4 regions of the Streptomyces sp. NBC_01283 genome follow, and region 2 is predicted to be linked to each of the others. Evidence: riboswitches for the same ligand, from Rfam matches in the RefSeq annotation. Region 2 holds a riboswitch; each other region holds the start of a gene.
What was found. Region 2 has a riboswitch for cyclic di-AMP ahead of OG302_RS40205 (transglycosylase SLT domain-containing protein). Riboswitches for the same ligand answer to the same signal wherever they lie in the genome.
Positions count from the first base shown of each region.

Region 1: another riboswitch for cyclic di-AMP. It lies ahead of OG302_RS17680 (NlpC/P60 family protein); the one in region 2 lies ahead of OG302_RS40205 (transglycosylase SLT domain-containing protein).
Region 3: another riboswitch for cyclic di-AMP. It lies ahead of OG302_RS24875 (transglycosylase family protein); the one in region 2 lies ahead of OG302_RS40205 (transglycosylase SLT domain-containing protein).
Region 4: another riboswitch for cyclic di-AMP. It lies ahead of OG302_RS11935 (M23 family metallopeptidase); the one in region 2 lies ahead of OG302_RS40205 (transglycosylase SLT domain-containing protein).

Region 1 covers NZ_CP108430.1:3,913,609-3,921,282, forward strand. The annotation lists gene pcrA (DNA helicase PcrA) at 1-1,958, opposite strand, end outside; cyclic di-AMP (ydaO/yuaA leader) riboswitch at 2,211-2,368, shown strand; gene OG302_RS17680 (NlpC/P60 family protein) at 2,376-3,563, shown strand; gene OG302_RS17685 (hypothetical protein) at 3,665-4,018, opposite strand; gene OG302_RS17690 (NlpC/P60 family protein) at 4,339-5,382, shown strand; gene OG302_RS17695 (hypothetical protein) at 5,449-6,087, shown strand; gene OG302_RS17700 (LuxR C-terminal-related transcriptional regulator) at 6,126-6,938, opposite strand; gene OG302_RS17705 (PspC domain-containing protein) at 6,935-7,674, opposite strand, start outside.
Region 2 covers NZ_CP108430.1:8,892,759-8,900,432, forward strand. The annotation lists gene OG302_RS40165 (hypothetical protein) at 41-235, shown strand; gene OG302_RS40170 (carboxymuconolactone decarboxylase family protein) at 342-848, shown strand; partial or broken gene OG302_RS40175 (DUF4255 domain-containing protein) at 1,005-1,205, opposite strand; gene OG302_RS40180 (LuxR C-terminal-related transcriptional regulator) at 1,359-2,024, opposite strand; gene OG302_RS40185 (FG-GAP repeat domain-containing protein) at 2,151-2,897, opposite strand; gene OG302_RS40190 (hypothetical protein) at 3,403-3,669, shown strand; gene OG302_RS40195 (hypothetical protein) at 3,830-4,588, shown strand; gene OG302_RS40200 (hypothetical protein) at 4,733-4,954, shown strand; gene OG302_RS40205 (transglycosylase SLT domain-containing protein) at 5,136-5,864, opposite strand; cyclic di-AMP (ydaO/yuaA leader) riboswitch at 5,869-6,063, opposite strand; gene OG302_RS40210 (ANTAR domain-containing protein) at 6,662-7,456, opposite strand.
Region 3 covers NZ_CP108430.1:5,442,939-5,450,612, reverse strand. The annotation lists gene OG302_RS24900 (NAD(P)/FAD-dependent oxidoreductase) at 1-668, opposite strand, end outside; gene OG302_RS24895 (exopolyphosphatase) at 1,067-1,993, opposite strand; gene OG302_RS24890 (DUF501 domain-containing protein) at 1,990-2,520, opposite strand; gene OG302_RS24885 (septum formation initiator family protein) at 2,590-3,072, opposite strand; gene eno (phosphopyruvate hydratase) at 3,182-4,474, opposite strand; gene OG302_RS24875 (transglycosylase family protein) at 4,787-5,497, opposite strand; cyclic di-AMP (ydaO/yuaA leader) riboswitch at 5,501-5,688, opposite strand; gene OG302_RS24870 (transglycosylase family protein) at 5,870-6,877, opposite strand; gene OG302_RS24865 (recombinase family protein) at 7,118-7,674, opposite strand, start outside.
Region 4 covers NZ_CP108430.1:2,639,277-2,646,950, reverse strand. The annotation lists gene OG302_RS11950 (DNA topoisomerase (ATP-hydrolyzing) subunit A) at 1-744, opposite strand, end outside; gene OG302_RS11945 (M16 family metallopeptidase) at 964-2,304, shown strand; gene OG302_RS11940 (M16 family metallopeptidase) at 2,301-3,686, shown strand; cyclic di-AMP (ydaO/yuaA leader) riboswitch at 3,884-4,047, shown strand; gene OG302_RS11935 (M23 family metallopeptidase) at 4,060-4,863, shown strand; gene OG302_RS11930 (GntR family transcriptional regulator) at 5,097-5,789, shown strand; gene OG302_RS11925 (HPr family phosphocarrier protein) at 5,948-6,229, opposite strand; gene OG302_RS11920 (GNAT family N-acetyltransferase) at 6,462-7,674, shown strand, end outside.

The sequences.
Region 1 (7,674 bases), 5.0 Mb from region 2:
TCGTCCGGGATCTGGTCCGAGTCGGCGACGAGCGCGACCCGCTCCAGGAACTGGGACAGCGTGCCCGAAACGCCTGCGGCAGCAGCCGCGTCCGCTCCGTCCGCGGCGTCGGTCTCAGCGTCGGTGTCGGTGTCGGTGTCGGTCTCGGCGTCGGTCCCGCCCTCCGCTGCACCGCTGTCGTGCTCGAACTCCAGCGCCACGGCTGCGAGTTCCTGGAGGTTCTCGATGCGCGTCTCGTCCTGCGGGTCGGTCGAGGCCTGCAGCTCGGCGAGGTACCCGGTCCGTTCGAGCACGGCCTCCAGGACGACGGCGGGGCCGGCGCCGGACTCGACGATGGTGCGCAGCTCCTCCATCAGCACGTTGAAACGCTTGACGGCGTTCGCCGAGCGGGCCGCCATTCCGTACGCCTCGTCGACGCGCTTCAGCGCCTGCGGGAAGGAGATCTTCTCGCGCTGCGAGAGCGCGTCGATCATCGCCTCCGCGCGGTCGCCGATGCCCCTCTTGGGTACGTTCAGAATGCGGCGGAGCGGGACGGAGTCCTCCGGGTTGGCGAGCACCCGCAGATACGCAAGGACGTCGCGGACCTCCTTGCGCTCGTAGAAGCGGACGCCGCCGACGACCTTGTAGGGCAGGCCGACGCGGATGAAGATCTCTTCGAAGACACGGGACTGCGCGTTCGTCCGGTAGAAGATCGCGACGTCGCCCGCCTTCGCGTCGCCCGCGTCGGTGAGCCGGTCGATCTCGTCGGCGACGAACTGTGCCTCGTCGTGCTCGGTGTCGGCGACGTAGCCGGTGATGCCCGCGCCCGCGCCCGCGTTGGTCCACAGATTCTTGGGGCGACGGCTTTCGTTGCGCTCGATGACGGCGTTGGCCGCGGTCAGGATCGTCTGCGTGGAGCGGTAGTTCTGCTCCAGGAGGATCGTCGTCGCGTTCGGGTAGTCCTCCTCGAACTGGAGGATGTTGCGGATCGTGGCGCCACGGAAGGCGTAGATCGACTGGTCCGCGTCACCCACGACACACAGCTCGGCGGGGTCGTCCCCCTCGCCTCCGGAGGGGCCCACCAGCTCGCGCACCAGGGCGTACTGGGCGTGGTTGGTGTCCTGGTACTCGTCGACCATCACGTGGCGGAAGCGGCGGCGGTAGTGCTCGGCGACGTCGGGGAACGCGCGGAACATGTTGACCGTCGTCATGATCAGGTCGTCGAAGTCGAGGGCGTTCGCCTCGCGCAGACGCGACTGGTACATCGCGTACGCCTGGGCGAGCGTCTTCTCGAAGCCGTCGGCGGCCTGGCCGGCGAAGGTCTCCTCGTCGATCAGCTCGTTCTTCAGGTTCGAGATCTTGGCGCTGAAGGACTTCGGCGGGAACTTCTTCGGGTCGATGTCCAGATCGCGGCAGACCAGCGCCATCAGGCGCTTGGAGTCGGCGGCGTCGTAGATCGAGAAGGAGGAGGTGAAGCCGATCGTCTTCGACTCGCGGCGCAGTATGCGCACGCACGCGCTGTGGAACGTCGACACCCACATCGCGTTGGCCCGCGGCCCGACGAGGTTCTCGACGCGCTCCTTCATCTCGCCGGCGGCCTTGTTCGTGAACGTGATCGCCAGGATCTGTCCCGGGTGCACGTGCCGCTCGGCCAGGAGATACGCGATGCGGTGCGTCAGGACGCGGGTCTTGCCGGAACCGGCGCCCGCGACGATGAGCAGCGGGGAGTCCGCGTGCACGACGGCCGCGCGCTGGTTCTCGTTCAGCCCGTCGAGCAGGGCCGCCGGGTCGATCACGGGGCGCGGGGCGCCGCCGCGGTAGTGCGCGTCCCGAGGTGTGGGCGCGTCGAACTTCCCGTCGAACAGATCATCCGGAACGGATTCCGGACCACTGTCCTCGGGCGGCGGCGGGGGCTCTTCCTCCGAAGCCCGCGAGGGCTTGAGGTCCGCCAGGAAGCTGTCATCAAAGAGGCTGCTCATCGCCTCCCGAGTCTAGGCGGCCCCACTGACAACCCGCCCCGGGTTCCGGCCACCCCGTCCTTCCGCGCCCGCCTACGCCCAGCCCGCGGACCGTCACGTTCCGCTACGTCGCGGCATGCCCGCGTCAAGCGCTTCGCAAAGTAACGAAAACGTATCGGGCATATCGAACATCAACCTTCACACGGGCCACACGAATTGGCTAGGTTGCTGCCCGGGCTGCTCGTACTCCCACCGGCGAACCCCGCCGGGAACGAGTGGCCTCCGCCGAGTTCGATCTCCTCGGAGCCGGGGACCCACGTAGAACTTGGGGTGAATCGGTCCCGTACGCAGTACGGGACCGTAGGGCAACCTTCCGGAACCACCCGCCCGAACCCGACAGCTAACCCGGTAGGCGGTCTACGGAAGGAGTCGCCTCCCTTGGCGTCGCACCGCAAGCCGCGGACCCGCATTGCCGGCCTACGCGCCACCCCCGCCCTCGGTATCACGACGGCAGCCCTGACGTCCGTGGCCCTCCTCTCACAGAGCGCGCAAGCGGCACCGTCCGCGCCCCAGAAGCCCAGCCTCGAAGAGGTCCAGAAGAAGGTCGACGACCTCTACCACCAGGCGGGCGTGGCCACCCAGAAGTACAACTCGGCCAAGGAGCGCACCGACAAGCAGCGCAAGAAGGTCGACGCTCTCCTCGACGACGTGGCAGAGCGCGCCGACAAGCTGAACGAGGCCCGCCGGCAGCTGGGCACGTTCGCCGCGGCCCAGTACCGCACCGGCGGCGTCTCCGAGACCGCCACGATGATGCTCGCCGACGACCCGCAGGGGTTCTTCGACCAGAACCACCTGTCGGACCGGCTGACCGCGCGCCAGAAGAGGGCGGTCGACGACTACCAGACGCAGCAGGCGTCGGCGACGAAGCAGCGCACGAAGGCCACCAAGAGCCTGGAGACGCTGAGCAACTCGCGGGACGACCTCAGGACGAGCAAGCAGACTGTCCAGAAGAAGCTGGGCCAGGCGCGCACGATGCTCTCGGAGCTGACGGCCGAGGAGAAGGCGCGGCTCGCGGCGATCGAGAAGAAGAAGGAAGACGAGGCCAAGCGCAAGGCCGCCGAGCTGGCGCGCAAGCAGGAGGCCGAGGCGGAGGCCAAGCGCAAGGCGGCGGAAGAAGCCGCCGCCAAGGAGCGCGAGTCGGACAAGGAGACCCCGGACGCGGGCTCCGGATCCGGCACCGGCTCCGGCTCCGGCTCCGGCACGGACAGCGGTTACGCGACGAAGGCCGCGAAGGTGATCAACTTCGCCGAGGCCCAGATCGGCAAGCCGTACGTATGGGGCGCCACCGGCCCGGACTCCTACGACTGCTCCGGGCTCACCCAGGACGCGTGGAAGGCCGCGGGGATCTCCCTGCCGCGTACGACGTGGGACCAGGTGAAGGTCGGCACGACCGTCAAGACCGCCGACGCCAAGCCGGGTGACCTGGTCTTCTTCTACGACGACATCAGCCACGTAGGGATCTACATCGGCGACGGCAAGATGATCCACGCCCCGAAGCCGGGTGCGAACGTCCGCGTCGAGTCGATCTACTACATGCCGATCCACAGCGTGGTCCGCCCCGCGTAACCGTCACACCGCATGAGAAGCGGCCCTCCACGCGCGCGTGGAGGGCCGCTTCTCATGGTGGAGGGCCGCTTCTTATGAAGGTGACCGGGTGAGGGTGGAGATCAGGTCCACAGCACCGCGATGAAGATGTTCGCGACGGTCAGCAGCCCGACGGCGCCGAACATCCCCTTGTCCACCTTCTCCTCGTCCCGCTTCACATAGACCAGCGCGAGGATCACGATCAGGACGGCCATCTTGATGCCGATCTTGACGTTGTTGACGGGGTTGTCGTCCGCCTGGTTGAGACCCACCAGGACCACGCCCGTGACGAGCATCGTGAGCGCGCCGTGCAGCATCGCGGGGCTGAAGCGTGCCGTGCCCTGGCCCATCTGCTTCATCTGGGTGAGGAAGCCGCCCAAGAGGGAGGCGATGCCGATGATGTGCAGGCCGACGAAGAGATGGGTGAGAACGTCCATGTCCCGGAGCCTAGCCGGGGCCATATCACCGCTCCGTGGCCAGGTGGGCCACAAGCTCCGCATCAGTCACAGGCGTACGCGAAGGTCGTGCGACTCAGCGGATCGCATGGTCGCACATAGTCACCTGTCCGCACACTTCCGTCAGTTGCGCACAATCCGTCACCAACCCGTGACGGTCAGGTTTAGCGTCCTTCGTCAGGTGACCGGCTCCCCACCGCCGCCCGGTCCAGGGGCGGCAGTCGGACACCACCGCCGAGAATCCGGCGGCGGTCCGCTCCCCCTGTGCGGGCCGCCGCCGGAACCTTAAGGAGCCCCCTACGTTGGCAGCGCACCGCAAGCCGAAACAGCGCTCGCTCAGTGGCCATACGGCCCGTACCGCCGCCACCATCGCCCTCGCCGGGGCCGCCACAGCCACCGCCTTCGACGGAACGGGACACGCGGATCCGCGGCTCAGCCCGGCCGAGGTGAAGTCCAAGGTCGACGCGCTCTACCGCGAGGCCGAGGTCGCCACCGAGAAGTACAACGGCGCCAAGGAGAAGGCCGAGAACGCCGAGAAGTCTCTGGGAGAGCTGCGCGACGAGGCGGCCCGCAAGACGGAGAAGCTCAACTCCGCGCGTGCGGGGCTCGGTTCGATGGCGGCGGCGCAGTACCGCAGCGGCGGCATCGCCCCGTCCGTCCAGGTCGCGCTCTCCTCCGACCCCGACCAGTACCTTGAGCGCGCCGCGCTCGCCGACCGGGCGAACAGCCGCCAGGCCGCGACCGTCACCGGCGTACAGAAGCAGCTCCAGGAGATCGACCAGCTGCGTGACGAGGCCGACGACACCCTCGCGCACCTCAAGTCCCGCCAGGCGGAGCTGAAGAAGCACAAGAAGACGGTCAACGGAAAGCTCGACGCGGCCAAGCGGCTCCTGTCACAGCTCACCGGCGACCAGCGCGCGGAGCTCGCGGGCAAGGACAGGGCATCCCGTACCGCGGGCCGCGACGGCGTCCCGGGCGTCCCGGCCAAGGCTGCCAACTCCCGTGCCTCAGCGGCGGTCTCGTACGCCTACAAGGCGCTCGGCAGCCCGTACGTATGGGGCGCCACCGGGCCCAACGCCTTCGACTGCTCGGGGCTCACCCAGGCCGCCTACCGGTCGGCAGGGGTCGACCTGCCGCGCACGACGTACGCGCAGATCGCCGCGGGCGAACGCGTCCCGCGCTCCCAACTCCAGCCCGGCGACCTGGTCTTCTTCTACCAGGGCATCAGCCACGTCGGCATCTACGTGGGCAACGGCCAGATGATCCACGCCCCGAACCCGAGCGCACCGGTCCGCATCGCACCGATCAGCCAGATGCCGTTCGCGGGGGCTACGCGGGTGGCGTGAGAAGGCCTCACGGGGGTGACGCGGGTGGCGCGAGGGGTCGGCGAGCCCGCAGGTACTGTCAGGGGCATGCCCCGCCGTACGCTGCCGCCCCCTCCGCCTCCTGTCTATCTGCGCACCTGGCCGGACCGGAACGCGCTGCTGTACGACCGCGGCATGGCCCTCGAGGACCTGCGCAGACGAAGCCTGGGCGTGCACCGCATCCTGCTGCTCTGGCTGTTCGCACTCGGCTGCGTCATCGGCTGGGCGCTCCTGACGGTGCCGCTTGAGATGTTCGAGGACCACGATCCGCTGGCCTTCGTGATGGGCCCGGTCTGCGCGGTCCTGGGCCTCGGGGCCCTCGCTCCCTCGGTGGTCGGCGTCGTCATCGCCATGCGCGACGACCGGAAGATCCGTGAACTCACCGACAGCTGGCTCGCGCTGGACAGCCACCCGGCGTCGGACTCCGCTCTGCGCTCCCCTGGACTCAGCCTCTGCTGGCTCCTCTCGTCCCTCGCTGTGTGCGCGCTCGGCCTGTGGGCGTCCTTCGCGGCCGCCGCCTACGCCGAGCCCGGCCGTGACTCGTACAGCGACGTCGCGCTCGGCATGGGCACGGGCCTCATCCTGTGGCTGACGGGCCTCATCGGCATCGTCAAGGCGGTGGGCCACTACCGCTGGGCGATACGGAGGCTGGGCCCCGCCCCGGCACCTGACGGCACGCACCGCTGACCCGGGGCAGGGCGCACCGCAGCCCCCGGGCCGGTCCGTCAGACCAGTCGCCGCGCCGTCGCCCACCGCGTCAGCTCATGCCGGTTGGACAGCTGGAGCTTCCTCAGCACGGCCGACACATGCGACTCGACCGTCTTCACGGAGATGAACAGCTGCTTGGCGATCTCCTTGTACGCGTACCCCCGCGCGATGAGCCGCAGCACCTCCCGCTCGCGCTGCGTGAGGCGGTCCAGGTCCTCGTCGACCGGGGGCGCGTCGGTTGACGCGAAAGCGTCGAGGACGAACCCGGCCAGGCGCGGCGAGAACACCGCGTCGCCGTCCTGCACACGGAAGATGGAGTCCACCAGGTCGGTGCCGGTGATCGTCTTGGTCACGTAGCCGCGGGCACCACCTCGGATGACGCCGATGACGTCCTCGGCGGCGTCCGAGACGGAGAGCGCGAGGAACCGCACCGGACGCTCGGCATCAGACATCAACGGCGCGCAGCGGCGCAGCACTTCGACACCGCCGCCGCCCGGAAGGTGCACGTCGAGGAGCACGACCTCGGGGCGCGTCGTGGTGATGACCGTGACCGCCTGGTCGACGTCCGCGGCCTCTCCGACGACCTCGACCCCGGTGATCGCGGTCCTGCCGATCTCCGCCTGGACGCCCGTGCGGAACATCCGGTGGTCGTCGACGAGGACGACGCGCGCACGGCGGCCCTCCGGGTCACCGACTGCGGCGGCACCGGCCGCATCGGCGGGCTGAGCCGATTCGGGCGCCCCTGCCGACGTGTTCGGTTCGGCCGCGGACGACTCGGCCGCACCGTCCGATCCACCCCTGGGCCCCATGGACTCACTCGCGTCGCTCATGTCGTCGCCGTCCTCTCCATCTCCAGCTCGACTTCCGTGCCGCCCCCCGGCACCGCGCGCAGCCGCGCCGTGCCGCCGTTGCGCTGCATACGGCCGATGATCGATTCTCGTACGCCCATGCGGTCGTCCGGCACGGAATCCAGATCGAAGCCGGGGCCACGGTCCCGGACGGACACGAACACCGTCTCCCCCTCGACTTCGGCGAAGACCTGCACCGCACCGCCGTCGCCACCGTACTTGGCGGCGTTCACCATTGCTTCCCGCGCGGCCTGCATCTGCGCCGTGAGCCGGTCGTCCAGCGGGCAGTCGCCGACTATGACGACCTCGATGGGGACACCGTGCTTGTCCTCCACCTCCGCGGCATCGCGCCGGACGGCTTCGGCGAGGGTGTCGGGCTCGTCCGCCTCGTCCTTGCCCGTGCCCTCCGGTTTGTAGAGCCATTGCCGCAGGTCCCGCTCCTGGGCGCGGGCCAGGCGGCGCACCTCGCCGGCGTTCTCGGCGTTGCGCTGGATCAGGGTCAGGGTGTGGAGGACCGAGTCGTGCACATGGGCGGCGACCTCGGCCCGCTCCTGGGCGCGGATACGCATCAGCCGCTCCTCCGAGAGGTCCTGCATCATGCGCACGAGATAGGGGCCGGCCAGCAGCGCGACGCCGACGAGCACGGCGAGCGCGGCCTGCAGCACGGAGCTGAGGTGCGAGGTGGAACCCTGCAGCACGACGATGCCGGAGACACCGG
Region 2 (7,674 bases):
TCGCCGTCCACGCGCACGATCGACGAAGTGGAGATCGGCCATGAAGAAGGAACTCACCGGTGATGCCGCCACGGCGGCGCGGCACGAGCGCTACGGCCGACTTCCCGAGCGCATCGTCTTCGACGACATGACCGAAGAGGTGAAGGCCGGGCGGAGCGGCGGGGACAACGGTTCGTACAACCCCGAGGGCTCATGGAAGTACTACTCGTGCCTGGCCCTCGACATGGGGCTGTAGAAGCGCGCGGACATCGCGCCGCCTCTTGGCGTCCAGCGGTCACATTCCTTCGTCGCCATCCGTCAGGGCAGTGAAAGCGATACACACTTGCGCTGAGGAGACAGTGATGGAAGCACGTTTGATCACGGCCGAGGTTCCGATGGCCCCGCGGATGGCCGACGACCCCGCCGAGCTCGTCCCCGAGCTTGCGGCGGTTTCGGCGGCGCTGTTCAAGGTCACCGGAAACGGCTCGATACCGCGCTCCACGATCAGCCTGATCCAGCTGCGCGCCGGGCAGATCGTCGGCAGCACCTATCTGACCGTTCTGCACACGGGCTTCCTGCGCAAGGCGGGGGAGTCGGAGGAGCGCATCACGTCGGTGGCGTCCTGGCAGGACTCGCCGTACTTCACCGTTGCCGAGCGGGCCGCGCTGGCGCTCGTGGAGGCCGTGCTCACGCCGTCCGCGGACGGGGAGCGGGTGTCCGACGAGCTGTACGCCCAGGCGGCCGAGGTCTATGAGCCCCAGGCGCTTGCCACGCTCATGTTCGCGATCGGCCAGGTCAACTTCTTCATCGCCGTGGCGCTCATCGCCAAGCCGGTGCCCGGCCGGTCGTTCACCGATCCCTGGAACTGACGCCTTCGACGGTACTGCCCCAACCCGGCCGTCCGGATCCCACACGCACTGCGGGGCCCGGACGGCTTTGGCGCGTGAGGGCGCCACGGGCGTACGCGTCGCCCGGAGCGGTCACAGCGGTGAGAGCGTTCCGGCGGACACCACCGCCAGCCCCTCCGGGCAACCGCCTCTGCCCTGCCGCCTCCTGACGGACCGCGCGGGCTCTCCCAGCGTCATGGCGTGAGCGTTGACCACAGGTGCGTTGCGTCGGGCCGCCCAGTCCCGGGTGGGCACGTCGAAGGACACGTCGATACCGGATCCGGCCAGTGCCCCGCCGCTGATGAGCTTCTTGAGGACCTCGTCCACCTCATGGATCACTCGCAGGCTCCCACGTGCCGATCCCTTCCGTGCCGCCCGGTCGCGGCCCTGGCATCGATCGTGCGCCCCGCGCCGACCGGAACGCAGGCACGACAGGGATGACGACGGGGCAGCGCTGTGTGCCTCAAGGGGCCGACCGCGGAGCCCGTCCGGTCAGATGTAGCCCTCGCGCAGGGCGTGCGCCACCACGTGCGCCCGGTTGCGCAGGTGCAGTCGTGTGGTCAGGCCGTGCATCACGTTCTTGACGGTACGTTCGGAGTACGACAGCTTCAGGGCGATCTCCGCGGTGTCGAACCCCTCGGCCACCAGCCGTACGACGTCCACCTCGCGCTTGGTGAAGCTGAGGAAGCCTCCCGGCAGATCGGTGCTTCCCCGGTTGAGGCGCCCCACCTGGCCGATGAGCTGGCCCAACAGGTCCGCGGGCAGGTCGCCCCCGCCCTCGGCGGTCGTCAGGACCGCCTGCACCAGACGCCTCGCGGTTGCCTCGCGGCGCCAGACGATGGCTCCGACACCGCACTCGATGACATCCAGGAGCTCGTGTTCCCGGATCGTCCCCGCGACGAGTACCGCTCGCGTGCTGTCGCTGCGCACGGCTCGTCGCAGCCGGGTGAGCGCCGCTTCGTCGAGGGTGTCCTCGACGAGCAGGGCGACCGTGGCGGGGCCCGACTCCAGGTTCAGGTCGACCTCCGGATGGCGGCGCAGCTGGCTGAGGACTCCCTCGCGGCTGATCGGGTCGGGGGCGGTGACGGCGACTCGTACCCGGTTCGGCTTCGGTACGGAGATCGCTAAGGCCGAGGAGGCCGGGGGCGGGCTGGACAAGCGCGTTTCCTTACTTCTGGGACCGGGTGACTTCTGGGACCCGGTGTTGCGTGTCTCGCGCAGTGCCGGGCGCCGCTCTCGCGGAGAAACCGGGCGCCGTCCAGGACGGGCGGCGCCCGGTGGGGGTCAGGAGCAGTTCTTGTAAAAGTGCTTCCAGCCGTCGCTGGGCATGGCCGGCGGCTCGGCCGGGGTCCCGGTCTCGCCGTACTTCTGCTGCTGGTCGCTGTCGTACGCACCCGAGCCCTTGCCCGGCACGGACAGGCGTACGCCGCGCTCCCACACCCCGTCACCGGCGTTGCTGAGGATCGCGAGGTCGGGGTACGCGTCGTCCCCGTAGTTGGCGATCCGCAGCTGCTTGCCCTCACGGGCGTCGCCGATGTCGGAGTGCCGGGCCTGGGCGGAGCCCAGGTTCGCCCGCTTGAGCGGGCCGGGGCGGAACTCCGCGATGCGGGCCGTCGCGGGGTCGTCCACGCCGGACGGCTTGACGACGTTGACGACGATGTCCAGGGTGCCGTCGTTCTGGAAGTCGGCGACCGCGGCGGTGGCGACCTCACCGGTCCTCGCGCCCAGGAGCTTGGCGACGGTCTGCTTCTGGCCGAACGAGCCGTCAGCCTTCCCCCACTGGACCGTCATCTTGGTGCCGGTGTGCCCGGGGTTCGCGATCCTGTCCCGGTTGCCGTCGCCGTCGAGGTCGCCGACCAGGGTCGTGGCGTCGGCCAGACATGGGGCCGCCGCGTTGGCGGACTCGCCGGACCGTCCCGCGCCGCCGGAAGCGGACGACCCGGCCGCACTGGCCTGGTAGCCCGCGACAGTCAGGGTCAGGGCGACAGCCGCGATCGGCGCGGCGATCAGACGTGAGCGCTTGTGAAGCATGTGCGAACTCCTCATGTTGTTGCTTCTGAGCCGTGCTCGCCAAGCGGGCGCCCTGCCGTGCACCACTGCGTTCGAGTGCCGTACAACTGCCACTGCGGGGCGTGCGTGGATCTCCCGGACGAGCACGATTGAAGCGTGTGGGGCGATACGTCCACATGGCCAGGAAATGCGGACACTTCGGGACGATGGAACGCTGGAACAACCCCTGACCTGCGGAAACGTAGGGCGCCTGGAACGGGGGGCTGGAACGTCCGCGCCCCTCGGGACGAGTCGCGATCCGGGTGGCGGGGACGCATCCCGCCCGGCGATGTGCCCTTTACGCCCCGGGGTCTGCCTCCGCCGCCGCCCGTACCGCTCTTTCGCGGACCGAAGCGCCGAATCACGGTGGAGACCGAGTGACCGGACCACCGACGGAGTCGTCATGCGCAGTAACGAGGAGAAGCCCGCGGGGCACGCGGACGACGCGCCGCGCCCCGCGTAGGCCCGCCGCACGGCGGTGCAGCGGATGACGAGCAGGGCGTGGCCGGTGCAGCGCATCACTCAGGAGGAACTGCACCGCCACCCCGCCGGACCGGCACTGCTCGTCCGAGGGCCCCGCGACTCGAAGAAGAAGGAACGGACACCCAACCAGGTCACCGAGAAGGAGGACTGGGACCTGATCGAGAAAGAGGCGGAGGGCCACCCGGTCTTCGAGCGCGACCGAAAGAAGCAGCGCCTGTCGATCCTCGAAGATCCGCAGAGCCCTCAACGAGCAGAACCCCGAACTCCGTAACGCCCTGTCCGCGGCCGGGCTGCACGAACAGTACGGGCAGCCCGGTCAGGTGCAGCACAACGAGATCCTGGAGAGCATGGGGCACAGGGACGGGCAGACGGCTCGCTAGTGGCGCGGGCAGGAGGACCGGGACCGCCAACTGTCCGCCGATGCGGCCGCGTTGGGCCGGGCCCACGAAGCGGACGGCAGCGATCCGGGCTTCGCCGGCCGGGTCGACACCAAGCTCGCTGCCGTCGAGAGCATGATCGAGGGGGTGGAGGGTCTGCTCGCGGAGCACGACGGGGTCATCGTGGGCGGCGAGCACAACCGCAACCCGGTCTGGAGCTTCCTGATCACCAACCTGGCCGGGCTCAAGGCGAAGGGAGTGACGACCGTGTACCTGGAGACGCTGCGGGACGACTCCCACCAGGCGGACGTCGACAAGTACCTGAGCACGGGGGAGATGTCCGCGGCGCTGGGCCAGTTCACCGAGAGATACGACAGCATCAGGGATCTGAACCCCGGCCTGTCGGCCTTTCTGGAGGCCGCCCGCACCCGCCGTGTCCGCGTCCGGGGCATCGACGGCAGGCCGGCGCGGCTCCGCGGCCCGTTGCAGGACAAGCACCACCGCAGGGCGGCGGCCATGAACACGTACGCCGAGCAGGTCGTGACGGGCGACCGCGCCCGCCAGGCGGCGGCGGGCCGGGAGCCGGGTAAGTACGTGATGGAGCTGGGGGCCGCCCACGCCACCGCGCACCGAAGCCGCGACGGCGGCCCGGTCCACGCCGACGACAGCACCCTCCCGGGCCTCTTCCCCGGCATGTCCGAGCTGCTGAACGTCCCGGCCGTGGAGTTCGCAGAGGGCGGCGACCCGCCGCGCCCGGCGCTGCGACGGATCCGCCCCACCGCGCCCCCGCGGCAGAGGGACACCGGCGTGTGACACGGCGGTGTCCCTCTGGGAACCCGGGCCGGAGAAGGCGGCCACGACTCCGGGAGGCGAACGCCCGAGCGACGGGTTGGACATTCCCGGGAGGCGTCTGGCAGGGTCGCCCGTCCGGTGCCCCATGCGGAAGGGAGAGACGCGATGATCGAAGTGAGCACACGTAGCGTCAAGGAAGCGGCTGCCGCCGAGCAGCTGCGCGCGAACACCTCGACCCTGGACATTCCGAAGGGCTTCGACCTGTGGACGGCCGAGGAGATCTCGGAGTGGCTCGACCAGGTCGAGGACGACCCGGGAGTGTCCGACGCCGACTTCTACGAGGCACAGCAGGCGGTGCGACGGGTGCTCGGCGACGACGGCACCTGACGCGGATGCGCGCACGTGGACGGCGGGCGCATGACGGCCGGTCAGGAGCCGGGTTTCCGAGAGCCGGCGGTGCAAGAGCCGGTGATGCAGGGACCGGTGGTGGATTCGAACGGGCCTGAGCCCCGGACACCTGGGGTGCCGGGGCTCAGGGCGGACGGGACCGGATGCGGTCCAGTACGGCTCAGTACGGGCCGTTGACGTTGTCGATCGAGCCGTACCGGTCTGCCGCGTAGTTGCAGGCGGCAGTGATGTTGGCGACCGGGTCGAAGCTGTCCGACGACGTGCCGGGGACGTGGTACGCGTCGAACGTGGGGGCGATGACCTGCAGGAGCCCCTTCGACGGGGTTCCGGCGACGGCGTTGGAGTCCCAGTTGTTTATGGCCAGCGGGTTGCCGGAGGACTCGCGTATGACGTTGCGGTGGATGCCCTCGTAGGTACCGGGGATGCCGCGCTGGGCCATGATGTCCAGCGATTCCTTGATCCAGCCGTCGAGGTCGTCGGTGTAGGACTTCGCCGCCGGGGCCACGGCGGGCTTGGCGGTGAGCGTGTCATCGCGCTCGGAGCGGTCCGCTCGCTCGGCGGACGCGGCCGGGGAGCCGAGGGTGAGCTTGACGCCGGGGTGGATCAGCTTCGGGTCGTTGCCGAGGGCGCTGCGGTTGTCCTCGTACAGCTTCTTCCAGCCGCCGCTCACGGAGTGCTCCCGGGCGATCTTGGCGAGGGAGTCGCCCGCGGCGACGACGTACGTCTTCGGGGCCGCGGCGGGCTTGGCGGCCGTCCCGGCCGGCGCCGCGGTGGCGGCGGTGGCGCCGAGCACCGGGAGAACGAGCACGGCCCCGCCGGTTCCCGCGACGGCGAGCCCCCGGCTGAGTGAGCTGGACTTGGGGCGGCGGTGCTTTCCCTTTGCAGGCATGACGAATTCCTCTCCGTCGCCTACGAGGTGAGCTGTCGGGTTCGGACGGGAGATGTCCGGTCGCACTGCGCATGCGACTTCACCCCGAGCCGTTCCGGAATCCGGATCGGCGGCTTACCTGGGTCCCCCGCTCCTGCCGAGCGAAAGTGAGTGATGGGAAGGGTTTCCGGACAGCGGCAGGATTCGGCGTTCCATCCGGATTGACGGTGACGTTAGGCGAGAAAGCCCGAACGGAACAAGAGCCGAATTTGCAGAGGGAATGGGTGAGGCCATTATCCGACGCCCGGAACCCATCACATTCTTTGATCGAAAAGCCCCAACTTTCTTTGCGTGGAGCGGAAGTGCGCTCGACGTCTCTTGAGGCCCCACAACTGCCGATGTGACCCATTCCACTGACAGAGGCGCAGGTCGCAGTGCGGATCGGGGGCGTATCGGATCGCGCTATTTCACATAAGAATCGCGCAATGCGGACAGTGGGCTCGATGCGTCATTAATAATGCGGGAAGGGGTTTTTACTGGGCAAGATGGACATGGTGCGAAGTTCGCTGAGCTGCCGATAAGGGGCATATCGACTTCGATGGGCAGCGCGTGCCTGCGATGCGTGCACCTTCGGGGCCCGGAGGGGGCGGTCAGTTCCCGTGCGTGCATTTCCGCTCTCGTCCGCTCTCGTCCGCACTCGCTCGGCGGGTGTACTTCAACTCGACTGTGCGGCCAGGATTTTGGCATTGCCTGCGGAAGCACTTCAACCGGGCTGAAGAATAGGCGCGGTTGGACATGGATACGCCGCTATGGACGGTTCATGTGGCACCCGGAGGAGCCTGAACCTGCCCTTCTGGTGGGAACTCTGGCGTGAACTCGGAGGCATGGTCCGGCGTTGGCGGGAAGTTCGGCAGCAGCGAGGTGGCGTTAGGAGGACCCGGCTGCGGAGCATTGCTCGCCTCGTCCTCGCCATCAACTTTGTTCGCCTTGTTCGCTTTGGCTACGGCGGCCGCGAGTTGCTTCTGCACGGCCTCGGGCAGGTCGGTTCCCTGCACGGTTCCCACCAAGTTCTCGGCCAGGTGGTGGAGCTTTGTGTTGGTGTTCTGCGAGGCCGTGACGAGTACTTCCCAGGACGCTTCGGGGCTCAGGCCGAAGACGGACATTAGGATGCCGCGGGCCAGGTCGATGGTCGGACGGGTCTGCATGGCCCGTCGCAACTGGGAGATGACGGTCCGCAGGCTCTCCTCGGAATCCTTGGCGGACTCTGTTTCGCTGTCGGCAGGCCCGATCTCCTTCTCGCCGTCGGAGGCGGGAGGCCCGGACAACTCGGGCGGCACGAACAGGTCATGGGTGGCAGTCAGGTCGAACATCCGCTCAACCGCGGTACTGGTCGAGAGCACTGCCACGGTCTTGCCGTCCCGCAGCGCCAGTCGGCGCAGGTCGAGCAGCAGGTTCGTCCCCGAGCAATCGCAGAACGTCACTTCACTCAGATACAGGTCGATGCCCTCGGCCGATCCGCTCAGGGCGTGGAGCAGGTCGGGCCGGAGCCGTTCGCCGGTTTCGAGGTCGAGTTCTCCGCGCACGATGACGCTCACCCGCGTGCCGTCCGGCACGGTGTCGACCGTGGCCGGCAGCGGGAGCCGGGGCAGCGACGGGTGCGGGCCCCGTGGGTGCTCGGCGCCCTTCCCGGCGAGGGGCTCTTCTGAGTGTGCAGGCTCCGGCATGGCCTCTCCCTCTCGTGTTGCCTAGCGCCGCTCCCTAGGCTGCACTTCCCAGCACAAGCACGTCAACTAATACATGAAAAGGAGTACGTGTTTTTGAAAACGTGTAC
Region 3 (7,674 bases), 3.4 Mb from region 2:
TGGCCGAGCTTCGGGCCGACCTCGGGGAGGATCTTGTCCGCGACGTCGACGAGCACGAAGCGCATGTCCTCGCGCTTCACGTTGTTGTAGTACTTGGCCGCGTCGCGGGCCATGTCCTCGACCTCACCGATGGTCTCCGCACCCGCGAAGCCACCGCCGACGAAGACGAAGGTCAGCGCCTTGCGGCGGACGTCCTCGTCCGTCGTGGAGTCAGCCTTGTCCAGCTGCTCGAGGACGTGGTTGCGCAGGCCGATGGCCTCCTCGATGCCCTTCATGCCGATGCCCTGCTCGGCGAGGCCGGGGATCGGGAAGGTGCGGGAGACCGCGCCCATCGCGATGACCAGGTAGTCGAAAGGCAGCTCGTACGCCTCGCCCACGAGGGGGGCGATCGTCGCGACCTTGCGGTCCTGATCGATGGTGGTGACCCGGCCGGTCAGAACTTCCGCCTTGGGCAGCACGCGTCGCAGCGGGACGACGACATGCCGAGGCGAAATGCTGCCGGCGGCGGCTTCGGGGAGGAAGGGCTGGTAGGTCATGTACGACCGGGGGTCGACGACCGTGACGGTCGCCTCTCCGTAGCGCATCTTCTTGAGGATGCGCCGAGCTGCGTACAGGCCTACGTACCCACCGCCTACTACGAGGATCCTGGGACGCTCCGTGGTGCTCATGCCATCGAGTATCCACCTGCCAGGCAGGGGTCGCTCGTGCGCCCCTTCACAAGCATGGGTACACCCTCTGCTACACTTCGCCGCCCACGTGACGCAGGTCATGACGCCCCAGGGGAACCACGCGACAGCCCAAGTCGTTGTGCACCCCTTGTGAGCTGCCGCTCTGACCCTTCCACCGCACTGGACCACTCGGTCGGCCAACCCTCCGGACACACTCGCGAACCTTCACTGTCGTGGGTCGCGGGGGCCTCTGGGGTCACTTTTAGGGGTCCAGAACCCCTGAACATCGTCCAACCGAGCCGATTTCCTTGTGAAGAACTTCACGAAGTTTCCCGACGGAGTGTCGCCGCCGGGTCCTTCGAGCCCCTCAACAGCCGCTCAGACGCTACATGACGTGCTCAGGCGATCGACCAGCCGATGCCGTCGAGGATGTCGTGCTCACTGACGACGACCTCCCGGGCACCGGTCCTGTCCATGATCGACAGGAGGACGAGCGCGCCGGACACGATGACGTCCACACGGCCCGGATGCATCACCGGGATGGCGGCCCGCTCGTCGTGCGTGGCCCGTGCCAGGCGGGCGGCGATCTCGCTCACCTGCTCGTAGGAGATACGGGAATGGTGGATCGCCGCGGAGTCGTACGCGTCGAGGCCGAGCGCGATGGCGGCCACCGTCGTCACCGACCCCGCCAGGCCGACCAGGGTGCGGGCCTCGCCGATCGGCACCGTCTGCTCGGCCAGGTCCAGCGCGGCCGTGATGTCGGCGCGGACGGCGTCCAGTTCGGCGGGCGCGGGCGGGTCGGTGCGGATGTGCCGCTCCGTGAGGCGTACGCAGCCGACGTCGACGGAGCGGGCGGCGCTGACCTCGTCGTCGCCGACGACGAACTCCGTGGAGCCGCCGCCGATGTCGACGACGAGGTAGGGCTTGGCCAGGTGGTCGCTGCCCGCCAGTTCCTTCGTCGCGCCTGTGAAGGAGAACTCGGCCTCCTGGTCACCGCTGATGACCTCCGGCTCGACGCCGAGGATGTCCAGGACACCGCGTACGAAGTCGTCGCGGTTCTCGGCGTCGCGGGACGCGGAGGTCGCCACGAAGCGGAGGCGCTCGGCGCCGTGCTCCTTGATGACCTCGGCGTACTCGCGGCAGGCGGCGAAGGTGCGCTCCAGCGCCTCCGGGGCCAGGCGGCCCGTCTTGTCCACCCCTTGGCCCAGGCGGACGATCGTCATCCTGCGGTCCAGGTCGACCAGTTCACCGGTCCGCGGGTCCGCGTCCGCCACCAGGAGGCGGATCGAGTTCGTGCCGCAGTCGATGGCTGCCACGCGGGTCATGCGCGCTCTTCCTCGCTCGTCGAGACACACGCGCCCTTGCGCCACCACTCCGGCAGCATCGCGATGGCCTCGTCGCCCAGCGGGTTCACGCCGGGCCCCGCGGCCAGCGAGTGGCCGACCAGGACGTGCAGGCACTTCACGCGGTCCGGCATGCCGCCCGCGCTCGGGAAGCCCTCCAGGACCTCGATGGCGTCACGGCGCGCGATGTAGTCCTCGTGCGCCGCGCGGTAGGCGGCGGCCAGCTCGGGGTCCGTCGTCAGCCGCTCCGACATCTCCTTCATGACGCCGTTGGCCTCAAGGGTGCCGATCGCGGAGGCGGCCCGCGGGCACGTCAGGTAGTACGTCGTCGGGAACGGCGTCCCGTCCGGAAGGCGCGGCGCCGTCTCGACGACGTCCGGCTGCCCGCACGGGCAGCGGTGGGCGATGGCCCGCAGGCCGCGCGGCGGGCGGCCGAGCTGCTGCTTGAAGGCCTCGACGTCGGCGTCGGTGGGCTCGGTGCGCGGGGTGGTCGGCGGGGGCGTTTCCATGCCTGTCTTTCGATCGGTTCCGTAGAAGTTCTGTCGAGCCCGGGTGGACTCGGTCGAACCCTGTCGAGCTCAGTCGTCGTCGTCCGGGCGGTCGGCCTTGTCGACGCCGTCCCAGACGTTCGAGTACCAGGGTCGGGCGGCGGCCCCCTGGTCGGTGCGCTGCTTCCTCGCCGCCTCGGGATCGACCACCGTGAAGCCGGTCTCGCCCGGCATCACATAGTGCAGCCGGTCCCGGACACGCTGCTCCGCGTACGCGTCGTCCCGCCAGCGGGCCTTCTCGTCCTTCAGTCTCTCGACGTTCTCGCGGCGCTCGGCCTGCTCCTTGCGCTGGTCGGCGATCTCCGCGCGCTGGGAGACGTACTGCCTTATCGGGTAGGCGAGGGCGACGACCAGCGAGCAGAGCACGAGCGCGAGGAGCGCGGCGCGTCCCGTCAGCCGGGAGCGGCGTGCCTGGCGCTTGGTCTGGGAGCGGTAGACACGCTCCGCGGTCTGCTCGCCGAGCAGCCGCAGCCTGGTCGCGGTGGAGAACCGGTCGCGGTCCTTCACGGCCATGTGTGCCGCCTCCCCGATACGTACGTACGTCCCCGCACACGGTACGGGACCGAGTACGGGGACGTAGGTAACTACTCAGGGCAGCTGCGCTCAGCCCTTGCTGTGCTTATCAGTCCGCAAAGCGGAACCGGGGGAACGCGCTGCGGCCCGCGTAGACGGCCGCGTCGTCGAGGATCTCCTCGATGCGGAGCAGCTGGTTGTACTTGGCGACGCGCTCGGAGCGGGCCGGGGCGCCGGTCTTGATCTGGCCGCAGTTGGTGGCGACGGCGAGGTCGGCGATGGTGACGTCCTCGGTCTCACCGGAGCGGTGCGACATCATGCACTTGAAGCCGCTGCGCTGGGCCATCTCGACGGCGTCCAGGGTCTCGGTCAGCGAGCCGATCTGGTTGACCTTCACCAGGAGGGCGTTCGCGGACTTCTCCTCGATGCCACGGGCCAGGCGCTCGGGGTTGGTGACGAACAGGTCGTCGCCCACGAGCTGGACCTTGTCGCCGAGCTTCTCGGTGATGACGTTCCAGCCGGCCCAGTCGTCCTCGAACAGCGGGTCCTCGATGGAGACGAGCGGGTACGAGGAGACGAGCTCCTCGTAGTACTCGGTCATCTCGGCGGCCGAGCGGGACTTGCCCTCGAACTCGTACTTGCCGTCCTTGTAGAACTCGGACGCGGCGACGTCGAGCGCGAGGCCGATCTGCTCGCCGGGGACGTAACCGGCCTGCTTGATCGCCTCGAGGATGAGGTCGAGCGCGGCGCGGTTGGAGTCCAGGTTCGGGGCGAAGCCGCCCTCGTCGCCCAGGCCGGTGGAGAGGCCCTTGTCCTTCAGGACCTTCTTCAGCGTGTGGTAGACCTCGGTGCCCCAGCGCAGGGCCTCGGAGAACGACTCGGCACCGATCGGCGCGATCATGAACTCCTGGATGTCGACGTTCGAGTCGGCGTGCGACCCGCCGTTCAGGATGTTCATCATCGGAACGGGCAGCAGGTGCGCGTTCGGGCCGCCGAGGTAGCGGAAGAGCGGGAGGTCGGAGGCCTCCGACGCGGCGTGCGCGACGGCCAGCGAGACGCCGAGGATGGCGTTGGCGCCGAGCGAGCCCTTGTTGTCGGTGGCGTCGAGGTCGAACATCGCCTGGTCGATCAGGCGCTGCTCGGTCGCGTCGTACCCGACGAGCTCCGGGCCGATCTGCTCGATGACGGCGAGGACGGCCTTCTCCACGCCCTTGCCCATGTAACGGTTGGGGTCACCGTCACGGAGTTCGATGGCCTCGAAAGCACCGGTGGACGCACCGGACGGAACGGCGGCACGACCCGTGCTGCCGTCGTCGAGGCCGACCTCGACCTCGACCGTGGGGTTGCCTCGGGAGTCCAGGATTTCCCGGGCTACGACGACGTCGATGGACGGCACGAGCATCTCCTTCTGGGATGTGACGCGGGTACGCGGGGCGTTGGCCTCGCGGACACGAGCCTAACCGGCTCCCGGACAAGAGCCAGCCGAGCGACCGCCCTGTGGACAAACCGAGAGCAAAATGTTTCCGAACGGAACAAAGCGTGGAGGGCAAAAGAACCCCGCCCCGGTGCGTACGGGGGATACGCGCACCGGGACGGGGTGGACCCGTGGGGACGGGGGTGGACCGGCAGTACCTGCGGGCGTCACCGGCTCCGTCGGTCGCGCCTCCGCCGGGGGGCGCGACCGCCAGGTGCCGCCTGCCTGCCTCCTCAGCTCTTAGCTGAGGTGCAGCTGCTGGCCCGGGTAGATCATGTCGGCGTTGTCGATGATGTCGCCGTTGAGCTTGTACACCTTGTGCCAGCCGCCCTTGACGTCCTTGGCCTCGGCGATCTTGGAGAGGGTGTCACCCTTCTTGACCTTGTACTCGCCGTCGCCCTTCTTGACCGTCTTGCCGGTCGGGGTCTCGACGGTCTTCTTGGACTCGGCCTTCGGCGCGGCCTCGGCCTTCTTGGGGGCCTGCTGCTGCGGCTGCTCGGTCTGCGCGCTGGGCTGGCTCTTCGGCTGCTCCTGGGTCTGCTGCGGGGCGCTCTCCTGCGCACCGCCACCCTCGTTGGAGGCGCCCGAGAGGCCGACGCCGCAGCTCGGCCAGGCACCCTTGCCCTGACCCGCGAGGACCTTCTCGCCGATCTCGATCTGCTGGGCCTTGGAGGCCTGGTCGGCGCTGGGCGCGTACTTCGTGCCGCCGTACGCGGCCCAGGTGGACGACGAGAACTGCAGGCCGCCCGTGTAGCCGTTACCGGTGTTGATCGACCAGTTGCCGCCCGACTCGCACTGGGCGACGGCGTCCCACTCGGAGTTCGTCGCGGCGGAGGCCTGGCCGGCCGCCATCAGCGGGGCCGCGACCGCGACACCGGTGACGCCGGCGAGCGTGGCGACACGGGTGGCCTTGGACGGACGGCGGTGCTTGCCCTTGCTGGAAAACAGCATGAGTGATCCCCTCACCGACGCCTGCGAGGTGAGCTGTCGGGTTCGGGCCAGTGAAGTTGCCCGGCCGCGCTTCCTGAGCGCGACTTAACCCCTAGCCGTTCCCGTCCGTGTGCCTCGCTCTCGCGATGCTCAACGGCCGGGCCCGGCGGAAACCTTGGGTCCCCCGCTCCTGCCTACGGCGCTTACGCGACGACTGTTCCCGAACGGCCGTTGGCAGGACTCGGCGTACCGACCGGCGGGGCCCGCTGTGGCGAGCGGTCCCGACCGTAGTCATGCGATCGGTCGAATTTCAAAGACGATCAGGGCTTCTGAGACCCATCTCTCACTTGCGCCAATTGGGACATCAAGCGCAAAGCGACTCACCAACTACCCCTACTTTTCGCCCAAATCGAGGCTCTGACCGGGGAGGATGAGATCGGGGTCGGAGCCGACCGACTTCTCGTTCTCGGCATACAGCTCGGTCCACCCGCCCTGCACGTCGAGGTCGTCGGCGATGGCCGAGAGGTTGTCGCCGGAGCGGACCGTGTACGTCCCGTCGGAGCCGTCCTGCTGACGCTCGTCGCCACGGGAGGCATGCCGGCCCGAACCCTCGCGGGAAGCGTCGCCGGACGGCTCGCCGTCCGCGCTGCCGCCGCGGTGGCGGCCCTCGCCCTCACCGGCGGAAGAGCCGGAGCCGGGCGAAGTGGCATCGTCACGCCCGGACTTGTCCGGGTCGCCGGACTTGGCCGAGTCACCCGACTTGCCGGACTCGTCGTGATTCTTGTCTCGTGACGTGTCATCGGAGTCGTCGGCGTCAGCATCGGCGTCGGCGTCATCGGTGCCGGGCCTCTCGGAAGACTTCTCCGAGCCCGAGGGCTTCTTCGAGGACCCGGCGTCGTCCGAGGGGTCGGCGGACTCGCTCGGCTCGTCCGGGTCCGCCTCATCGCCGGACCCGGTCGACTCCGACGGCTCGTCAGAAGGAATCGTCGTGATCGGGGCGCCCGGGTCTACGTCGGCCGCGGCACCGTCCTGGGTGAGACCGGCGATCGGCGCACAGCTCGGCCAGGCCTTGGTCCCCTGGTCGTCGAGGACCTTCTCGGCGACGGAGATCTGCTGCGAGCGGCTGGCCTGGTCGGCGCTCGGCGCGAAGTCGAGGCCGCCGTACTCCTCCCAGAGCTCCTGCGAGAACTGGAGCCCGCCGTAGTAGCCGTTGCCCGCGTCCGCGCTCCAGGATCCGCCGCTCTCGCACTCCGCGAGCTTGTCCCACGTGGCGGTGTCCGCCGCGCTCGCACTGGTGGCGCCGAGCAGCGGGATGGCGATGGCCGATCCTGCGACTCCTGCCGCGACGATCAGAGCCGGGGCCTGGCGGGGGCGTCGGTGACGACCATTGCCGGAGAGCATGCGGGTGCCTTTCGCGTGACTGGAGCGACGACTGCGGCACGGGAGGCCGAGTCGTCGTGAACGTAGCGGCAGTCGAACGCTTGTCACAAGTCGATGCAGCGGAGATCACGTGAAAGTCACAGTCTTGACGGCCTGTCAGCTGGACGGCGTTCCAGACGTCTGATATTTGCTCCGCTGTGCGGGTGTGAACTCCACGGGCAGCGTGCGGAGTCCGCGCATGATGAGGCCGCCACGCCATCTCTATCGAGGCTCTTCGCTCCAGATCTGTGTGAGCATCCCGGCGCGGAGCCGCCCCGTCACCGTGAGCCGAGGAAGTGTCGGCCGCCTGTATGCCTGCGACCCTCGCTCATCGGCGCCCGACACCGCCATCAACTCCGGCCACACCCCCCTTTTCCACCACGTGAGCTGGCGTTCCCTCATGGGGTTCATCGGTCCCCATGTATTCGGCATGTCGACCCAGGAGACTCCGTGACGGAGCCGGTGGAGCATGCCGCAGAATTGCTCGCGAATGTCGTACTTCGTAACGAAGTGCTTCTTTGCCTTCCCGGAGAAGTGGAGCCTGAGAACACTCAGCACCGTCTCCCACTCCTCGTCTGTGGGGTCCGGCGGAACCAGCGCCCCGGTTTCCCAGTGCCATTCGCTGACGGGGCACCTATTACCGGGCTTGCCTACGTCGGTCATGTCCCCGGGGACTACGTGCAGGTCGAACATGTCGAAGACTTCCTTACGCTCTGCGAGCGTCAGAGTCCTCAGCCGTTCCATGGCGCCATTCGCGATGTCCAACAGGTTGTGCGCGC
Region 4 (7,674 bases), 6.3 Mb from region 2:
CCCCGATTCGTACGCGTCCTTGACCCCGGTCAGGCCGACGATGCGGCCACCCGTGGGCAGGTCAGGGCCCGGCACGAAACGCATCAGCGTCTCCAGGTCGGCCCCGGGGTGCTTGATCAGGTGGCGGGCGGCGGCGATGACCTCGCCGAGGTTGTGCGGCGGCATGTTCGTCGCCATGCCGACGGCGATGCCGGACGAGCCGTTCACCAGAAGGTTCGGGTAGGCCGCCGGAAGGGTGACCGGCTCCTGCTCCTGGCCGTCGTAGTTCGACTCGAAGTCGACCGTGTTCTCTTCGATCGACTCCGTCATCAGGGACGTGGCGTCGGCCATCTTGCACTCGGTGTACCGCATGGCGGCCGGCGGGTCGTCGTTGCCGAGCGAGCCGAAGTTTCCGTGGCCGTCCACCAGCGGCAGGCGCATGGAGAAGGGCTGGGCCATGCGCACCAGGGCGTCGTAGATCGACGCGTCGCCGTGCGGGTGCAACTTACCCATGACCTCGCCGACGACGCGGGCGCACTTCACATAGCCGCGGTCGGGGCGCAGGCCCATCTCGTTCATCTGGTAGACGATGCGCCGGTGCACCGGCTTCATGCCGTCGCGGGCGTCCGGCAGGGCGCGCGAGTAGATGACCGAATACGCGTACTCGAGGAAGGAGCCCTGCATCTCGTCGACGACGTCGATGTCGAGGATCTTCTCCTCGAACGAGTCATCGGGCGGCGGGGTCTTCGTGCTGCGGCGGGCCATCGCTGCTGCGGCTCCTTCAATGTGTCTGCCAGGGCATCAACGGGATCTGACGCCGACCATTGTGGACTGTCCCACTGACAACGCCGACCACGACCCGGACTTCGGGGCCGGCTACGCCGAGCGCGGAGCGGGAACTTCACAGGTTGTCCGCACGCTTGCATACAGTGTCAGGACTGGCAGAATTTCCAGCTTTTCGCGATCGAAGGGACGTACATGCCCATGGGTCACACGGCCACAGCCGAGGCCGGTTCCGGCGGCCTGACAGCGACCGAGCACCGGCTGGCCAACGGCCTGCGCGTGGTGCTCTCCGAGGACCACCTGACCCCGGTCGCCGCGGTCTGCCTCTGGTACGACGTCGGCTCACGGCACGAGGTGAAGGGCCGTACGGGCCTCGCGCACCTCTTCGAGCACCTCATGTTCCAGGGTTCGAAGCAGGTGCACGGCAACGGGCACTTCGAGCTGGTGCAGGGAGCGGGCGGGTCGCTCAACGGCACCACGAGCTTCGAGCGCACCAACTACTTCGAGACCATGCCCACACACCAGCTCGAGCTGGCCCTGTGGCTGGAAGCCGACCGCATGGGCTCGCTGCTCTCCGCGCTCGACGAAGAATCCATGGAGAACCAGCGCGACGTCGTCAAGAACGAGCGCCGCCAGCGCTACGACAACGTTCCGTACGGCACGGCCTTCGAGAAGCTGACCGCCCTCTCGTACCCCGAGGGCCACCCTTACCACCACACCCCGATCGGCTCCATGGCCGACCTGGACGCGGCGACCTTGGAGGACGCGCGGGCGTTCTTCCGCACGTACTACGCGCCCAACAACGCTGTCCTTTCGATCGTCGGCGACATCGACCCGCAGGAGACCCTCGCCTGGGTCGAGAAGTACTTCGGATCCATCCCCTCGCACGACGGCAAGCAGCCGCCGCGCGACGGATCGCTGCCCGACACGATCGGCAAGGAGCTGCGCGAGGTCATCGAGGAGGAGGTCCCGGCCCGCGCCCTGATGGCCGCCTACCGCCTCCCGGAGGACGGCACGCGCGCGTGCGACGCCGCCGACCTGGCGCTCACGGTCCTCGGCAGCGGCGAGTCCTCCCGGCTCTACAACCGCCTCGTGCGCCGCGACCGCACCGCCGTGGCGGCCGGGTTCGGCCTGCTGCGGCTCGCCGGAGCCCCCTCGCTCGGCTGGCTCGACGTGAAGACGTCCGGTGACGTCGAGGTCCCCGTCATCGAGGCCGCCGTCGACGAGGAGCTCGCCCGCTTCGCGGAAGAGGGCCCCACCGAAGAGGAGATGGAGCGCGCCCAGGCACAGCTGGAGCGCGAGTGGCTGGACCGGCTCTCCACGGTGTCGGGCCGCGCGGACGAACTGTGCCGGTACGCCGTCCTGTTCGGCGACCCGCAGCTCGCCCTCACCGCCGTCGGGCGCGTCCTCGACGTCACCGCGGAAGAGGTCAGGGCGGCCGCGGCGGCCCGGCTGCGCCCGGACAACCGCGCGGTGCTCGTGTACGAGCCCATCGCGCCCGCCGAAGCCACCGACGAGGACGAAGAGGAGGCCGCGAAGTGAGCGAGGCCGCAACGATGCAGTTCCACCCGCAGCCCCAGGCGGGCACCGCACGGCCGTGGGCCTTCCCCGCGCCCGAGCGCGCCACCCTGGACAACGGCCTCACCGTGCTGCGCTGCCACCGCCCCGGCCAGCAGGTCGTCGCGGTGGAGATCCACCTCGAGGCACCGCTGGACGCCGAGCCCGAGGGCCTCGACGGCGTCGCCACGATCATGGCGAGGGCCTTCAACGAAGGCACCGACAAGCACTCCGCCGAGGACTTCGCCGCCGAACTCGACCGCTGCGGCGCCACCATGGACGCGCACGCCGACCACCCCGGCGTCCGCGTCTCCCTCGAAGTCCCGGTCTCCCGCCTCCCCAAGGCGATGGGCCTGCTCTCCGACGCCCTGCGCGCCCCCGCCTTCGCGGACAGCGAGATCGAACGCCTCGTGCGCAACCGCCTGGACGAGATCCCGCACGAGGCCGCCAACCCGGGGCGGCGCGCCGCCAAGGAGCTCTCCCGGCAGCTCTTCCCGGCGACCGCCCGCATGTCGCGCCCCCGCCAGGGCACGGAGGAGACGGTCACGGCCATCGACTCGGCGGCGGTGCGCACCTTCTACGAGAAGCACGTGCGTCCCGCCACGGCGACGGCCGTCATCGTGGGCGACCTGACCGGCGTCGACCTGGACGCCGTCCTCGCCGACACCGTCGGCGCCTGGACGGGCGGCACCGCCGAACCGCGTCCGGTGCCTCCGGTGACCGCGGACGACACCGGGCGTGTCGTCATCGTGGACCGCCCCGGAGCCGTGCAGACGCAGCTGCTCATCGGACGCGTGGGACCGGACCGGCACGACCGCGTCTGGCCCGCACAGGTGCTCGGCACGTACTGCCTGGGCGGCACCCTCACCTCGCGCCTGGACCGCGTCCTGCGCGAGGAGAAGGGATACACCTACGGCGTACGGTCGTTCGCCCAGGTCCTGCGTTCCACGCCGGACGGAAGCGGCGCCGCGATGCTCGCCATCAGCGGCTCCGTGGACACCGAGTCCACGGGCCCGGCGCTCGACGACCTGTGGAAGGTGCTGCGTACGCTCGCCGCCGAGGGCCTCACGGACGCCGAGCGCGACGTCGCCGTGCAGAACCTGGTGGGCGTCGCCCCGCTCAAGTACGAGATGGCGGCGTCCGTCGCGGCCACCCTCGCCGACCAGGTCGAGCAGCACCTGCCGGACGACTTCCAGGCTCAGCTGTACCGCCAGTTGGCCGCCACCGGCACCGTGGAGGCCACTGCTGCCGTCGTGAGCGCCTTCCCGGTGGACCGCCTGGTGACGGTGCTCGTCGGTGACGCCGCGCGGATCGAGGAGCCCGTCAGGGCGCTCGGCATCGGTGAAGTGAGTGTGGTCACCGGCTGAGTGGCAGTCAGGACATGTCGGGACCCCAGTGGCGGGAATTGGCTACTGGGGTCCTCATATGTCCGAATTGCTATGGAGGTTACGTGTCTGCCCTGTGGCGTGCGCTACAAAAACACTGATCCGTTTGTCGTTTGAAAGATGGCCCGCTTAGCGTCATCCCGGCTGTTCGTCATGCAGTACGCCGCACCCGCGGCACCGGACAGTCATCGCCGAGTCCCCGTACGGCGCGAGCCAGGGGAGCCGGGGACCCACATGTCCCCTTGGGGTGAATCGGGAACCTTGCCGTCAGGTGAGGGACTCGTAGGAGACCTTCCTGCTCCGAACCCGTCAGCTAACCCGGTAGGCGAGAAGGAAGGAAAGGATCAGCCGCTTCATGGCGTTCACCCGTGCCACCGGGAAGCACCGTCGCCCGAGCCGCCTCACGCGTACGACCGCGAACGTGGCGGGCGTCGCAGCCCTCACCACCACCGGTGTCATCGGAGGCCTGGCCGCTCCGGCGCTCGCCGCCGACGACGCTGCGGCCCTTGAGCACACCGGCCTCACCCAGGCCATCTCCGTGGGCGACTCGCTCGCCCAGAGCATCGACGCGCAGGCCGCTGCCCAGCAGCAGGCCGCCGACGACGCCGCAGCCGCCAAGAAGGCCGAAGAGGCCGCCAAGAAGAAGGCCGAAGAGGCGAAGCGCAAGGCCGAGGCCGAGGCGAAGGCCAAGGCCAAGAAGGAGCGCGAGGCCAAGGAGCGTGCCGCTCGCGAGGCCGAGCGCAAGCGCCTGAACACCTACGTGGCCCCGGTCAGCGGCTCGTACGTCTCCACGGGCTACCAGACCGGCGGCGCCATGTGGTCCTCCGGCAGCCACACCGGCATCGACTTCCACGCCGCGTCCGGTACCTCGGTCCACGCGGTCGGTTCCGGCACCGTCGTCGAGGCCGGCTGGGGCGGCGCCTACGGCAACAACGTGGTCATCAAGATGAACGACGGCACGTACACCCAGTACGGCCACATGTCGTCCCTCGGTGTCACGGTCGGTCAGGCGGTCACGCCGGGCCAGCAGATCGGCCTCTCCGGCTCCACGGGCAACTCCAGCGGCCCGCACCTCCACTTCGAGGCCCGCACCGGCGAGGAGTACGGCACGGACATCGACCCGATCTCGTACCTCCGCTCGCACGGCGTCAACGTCTGATTCCCGGACGTCTGATCCCCGGCGGTCGCGCGAAGCGCACCTGATTCACCGAAAGCCCCGGCTCGTCGAGAGCCGGGGCTTTCGCCGTTCCGCGTTCCTCGTGCCCCTATCGCCTTTGGCCAAAAGTATCCCTGGATTTCGGCCGACCGTCGGAAATTCGGCGGCTCTGCAATAGAGTCACAGAACAGGCGTCGATCGACCGCGTTTCGCGGGGATTAAGGCGGAGGTCAGTCATGCGCATTCCCGCGCACTCGGTATGCACGGCCATCCGGGACGACATCGTCTCCGGTGTCTACGAACGGGGCGGCCGGCTCACCGAGGAACTGCTCGCGCGCCGCTACGGAGTCTCCCGCGTCCCCGTGCGCGAGGCCCTGCGCACCCTGGAGGCCGAGGGCTTCGTCGTCACGCGCAGGCACGCGGGCGCGTGCGTGGCGGAACCGACCGAGGAGGAGGCCGCCGACCTCCTGGAGATCCGCGCGCTCCTGGAGCCGCTGGGCGCCGCCCGCGCCGCACAGCGCCGCACGGAGGCGCACCTGAAGGTCCTGCGCGGCCTTGTCAGGCTCGGCCAGGAGCGGTCGCGGCACGGCCGGAGCGAGGATCTGCGCTCACTCGGCGGCTGGTTCCACGAGACGCTCGCCCAGGCAGGCGGCAGTCCGGGCCTCACGGCACTGCTCACCCAGCTCCGGCACAAGATCGCCTGGATGTACGTGGTGGAGACGTCGGCGGCGCCCGCCGAGGCCTGGGCCGAGCATGCCGCGATCGTCGACGCGGTGGCGCGCGGCGACGCGGAGCGGGCCCGCGCGCTCACCGCGCAGCACACGGAACGGACCACCTCCGCGCACCGGCCGCGCTTCGTGCAGGGCCGCGGCATCCCCGGTGTGAGGGGTTCGCAACATCCCGTAAACGCAGTGGGCCTGCGGCATTAACAGAGGCGCCGTATACAAAGAAGAGTTATTCGGCGGGGGATTATTTCTGCTGCCCGAATTCAATGTCGACGACTGATATCCGGCAAGCGGAACCAGAAACGCCGAAGGGCCCGCCCCTATTTGGGGCGGGCCCTTCGGCGTATGAGTACCAGTCTTTACTAGACGGTCTCGGGGAGTTCCTCGAGGCCGTCCGCGACCAGCTTCGCCAGACGGTCGAGAGCGGCGTCCGCGCCCTCGGCGTCGGAGGCGAGCACGATCTCCTCGCCGCCCTGCGCGCCCAGACCGAGCACCGCGAGCATGGAGGCGGCGTTCACGGGGTTGCCGTCAGCCTTGGCGATCGTCACGGGGACGCCGGCGGCGGTGGCCGCGCGGACGAAGATGGAGGCGGGTCGGGCGTGAAGGCCCTCGGCCCAGCCGACGTTGACGCGGCGCTCAGCCATGTGTTGCTGCCCTTCCAGGTGTCTCACACTTGTCTAGACCAGTGTCTCATGCCGCCACGAGTGCTCCGCCGGCCGATGGTCCGTACGGCGCCGACCGGTGGTCCGTACGGCGGCGGCCGTAGGTCCCTGCTCCGTCGACCGTACGTCCTCCCGCCTCGGGTCCTCGTCCCGCCCTTCGACGTCTCCTAGCGTGCCCCGGCCGACGCGCCCCCGCGACCCGTACCCTGGGCCCATGCAGACCCCGTCGGACCGGCACGCATACCCCTCCCACTGGGAAGCCGATGTCGTCCTGCGTGACGGAGGCACCGCACGGATCAGGCCGATCACGGCCGAGGACGCGGACCGCCTGGTCAGCTTCTATGAACAGGTCTCGGACGAGTCGAAGTACTACCGCTTCTTCGCCCCCTACCCCCGCCTGTCCGCCAAGGACGTGCACCGCTTCACCCATCACGACCAGGTGGACCGGGTGGGCCTCGCGGCCACCGTGGGCGGCGAGTTCATCGCCACCGTGCGCTTCGACCGCATCGACTCGCGCGGCATGTCCGCGAGCGCGCCCGCCGACGAGGCCGAGGTCGCCTTCCTCGTGCAGGACGCCCACCAGGGCAGGGGCGTCGCCTCCACCCTCCTCGAACACATCGCCGCCGTCGCCAGGGAGCGCGGCATCCGCCGCTTCGCCGCCGAGGTGCTGCCCGCGAACACCAAGATGATCAAGGTGTTCACGGATGCGGGCTACCAGCAGAAGCGCAGCTTCGAGGACGGCGTCGTACGTCTCGAATTCGATCTGGAGCCCACCGACCGCTCGCTCGCCGTGCAGCGCGCGCGTGAGCAGCGGGCCGAGGCGCGGTCGGTGCAGCGGCTGCTCACGCCGAAGTCGGTCGCCGTGATCGGCGTCGGACGCACGCCCGGGGGAGTGGGGCGCAGCGTGCTCCGGAACCTTCGCGAGGCGGGCTTCACCGGGCGGCTGTACGCGGTGAACAGCGCGTTCGAGGAGGGTGGCGAGATCGACGGGGTGCCCGCGTACCGCTCCGTGCGCGACATCGAGGAGACCGTCGAGCTCGCCGTCGTCACCGTGCCCGCCGAGCGGGTGCCGCAAGCCGTCGACGAGTGCGGTGAGCGCGGGGTGCTCGGGCTCGTCGTGATCTCCGCCGGGTACGCGGAGAGCGGCCCCGAGGGGCGGGAGCGGCAGCGCGAACTGGTGCGCCAGGCGCGGTCGTACGGAACGCGCATCCTCGGCCCGAACGCCTTTGGGGTCATCAACACCTCACCGGAGGTACGGCTCAACGCCTCGCTGGCCCCGCATCCCCCCGAGCGCGGCAGGATCGGCCTCTTCACCCAGTCCGGCGCGATCGGCATCGCGCTGCTCTCCGGACTCCACCGGCGTGGCGCGGGCCTGTCGACCTTCGTGAGCGCGGGCAACCGCGCGGACGTGTCCGGCAACGACGTCC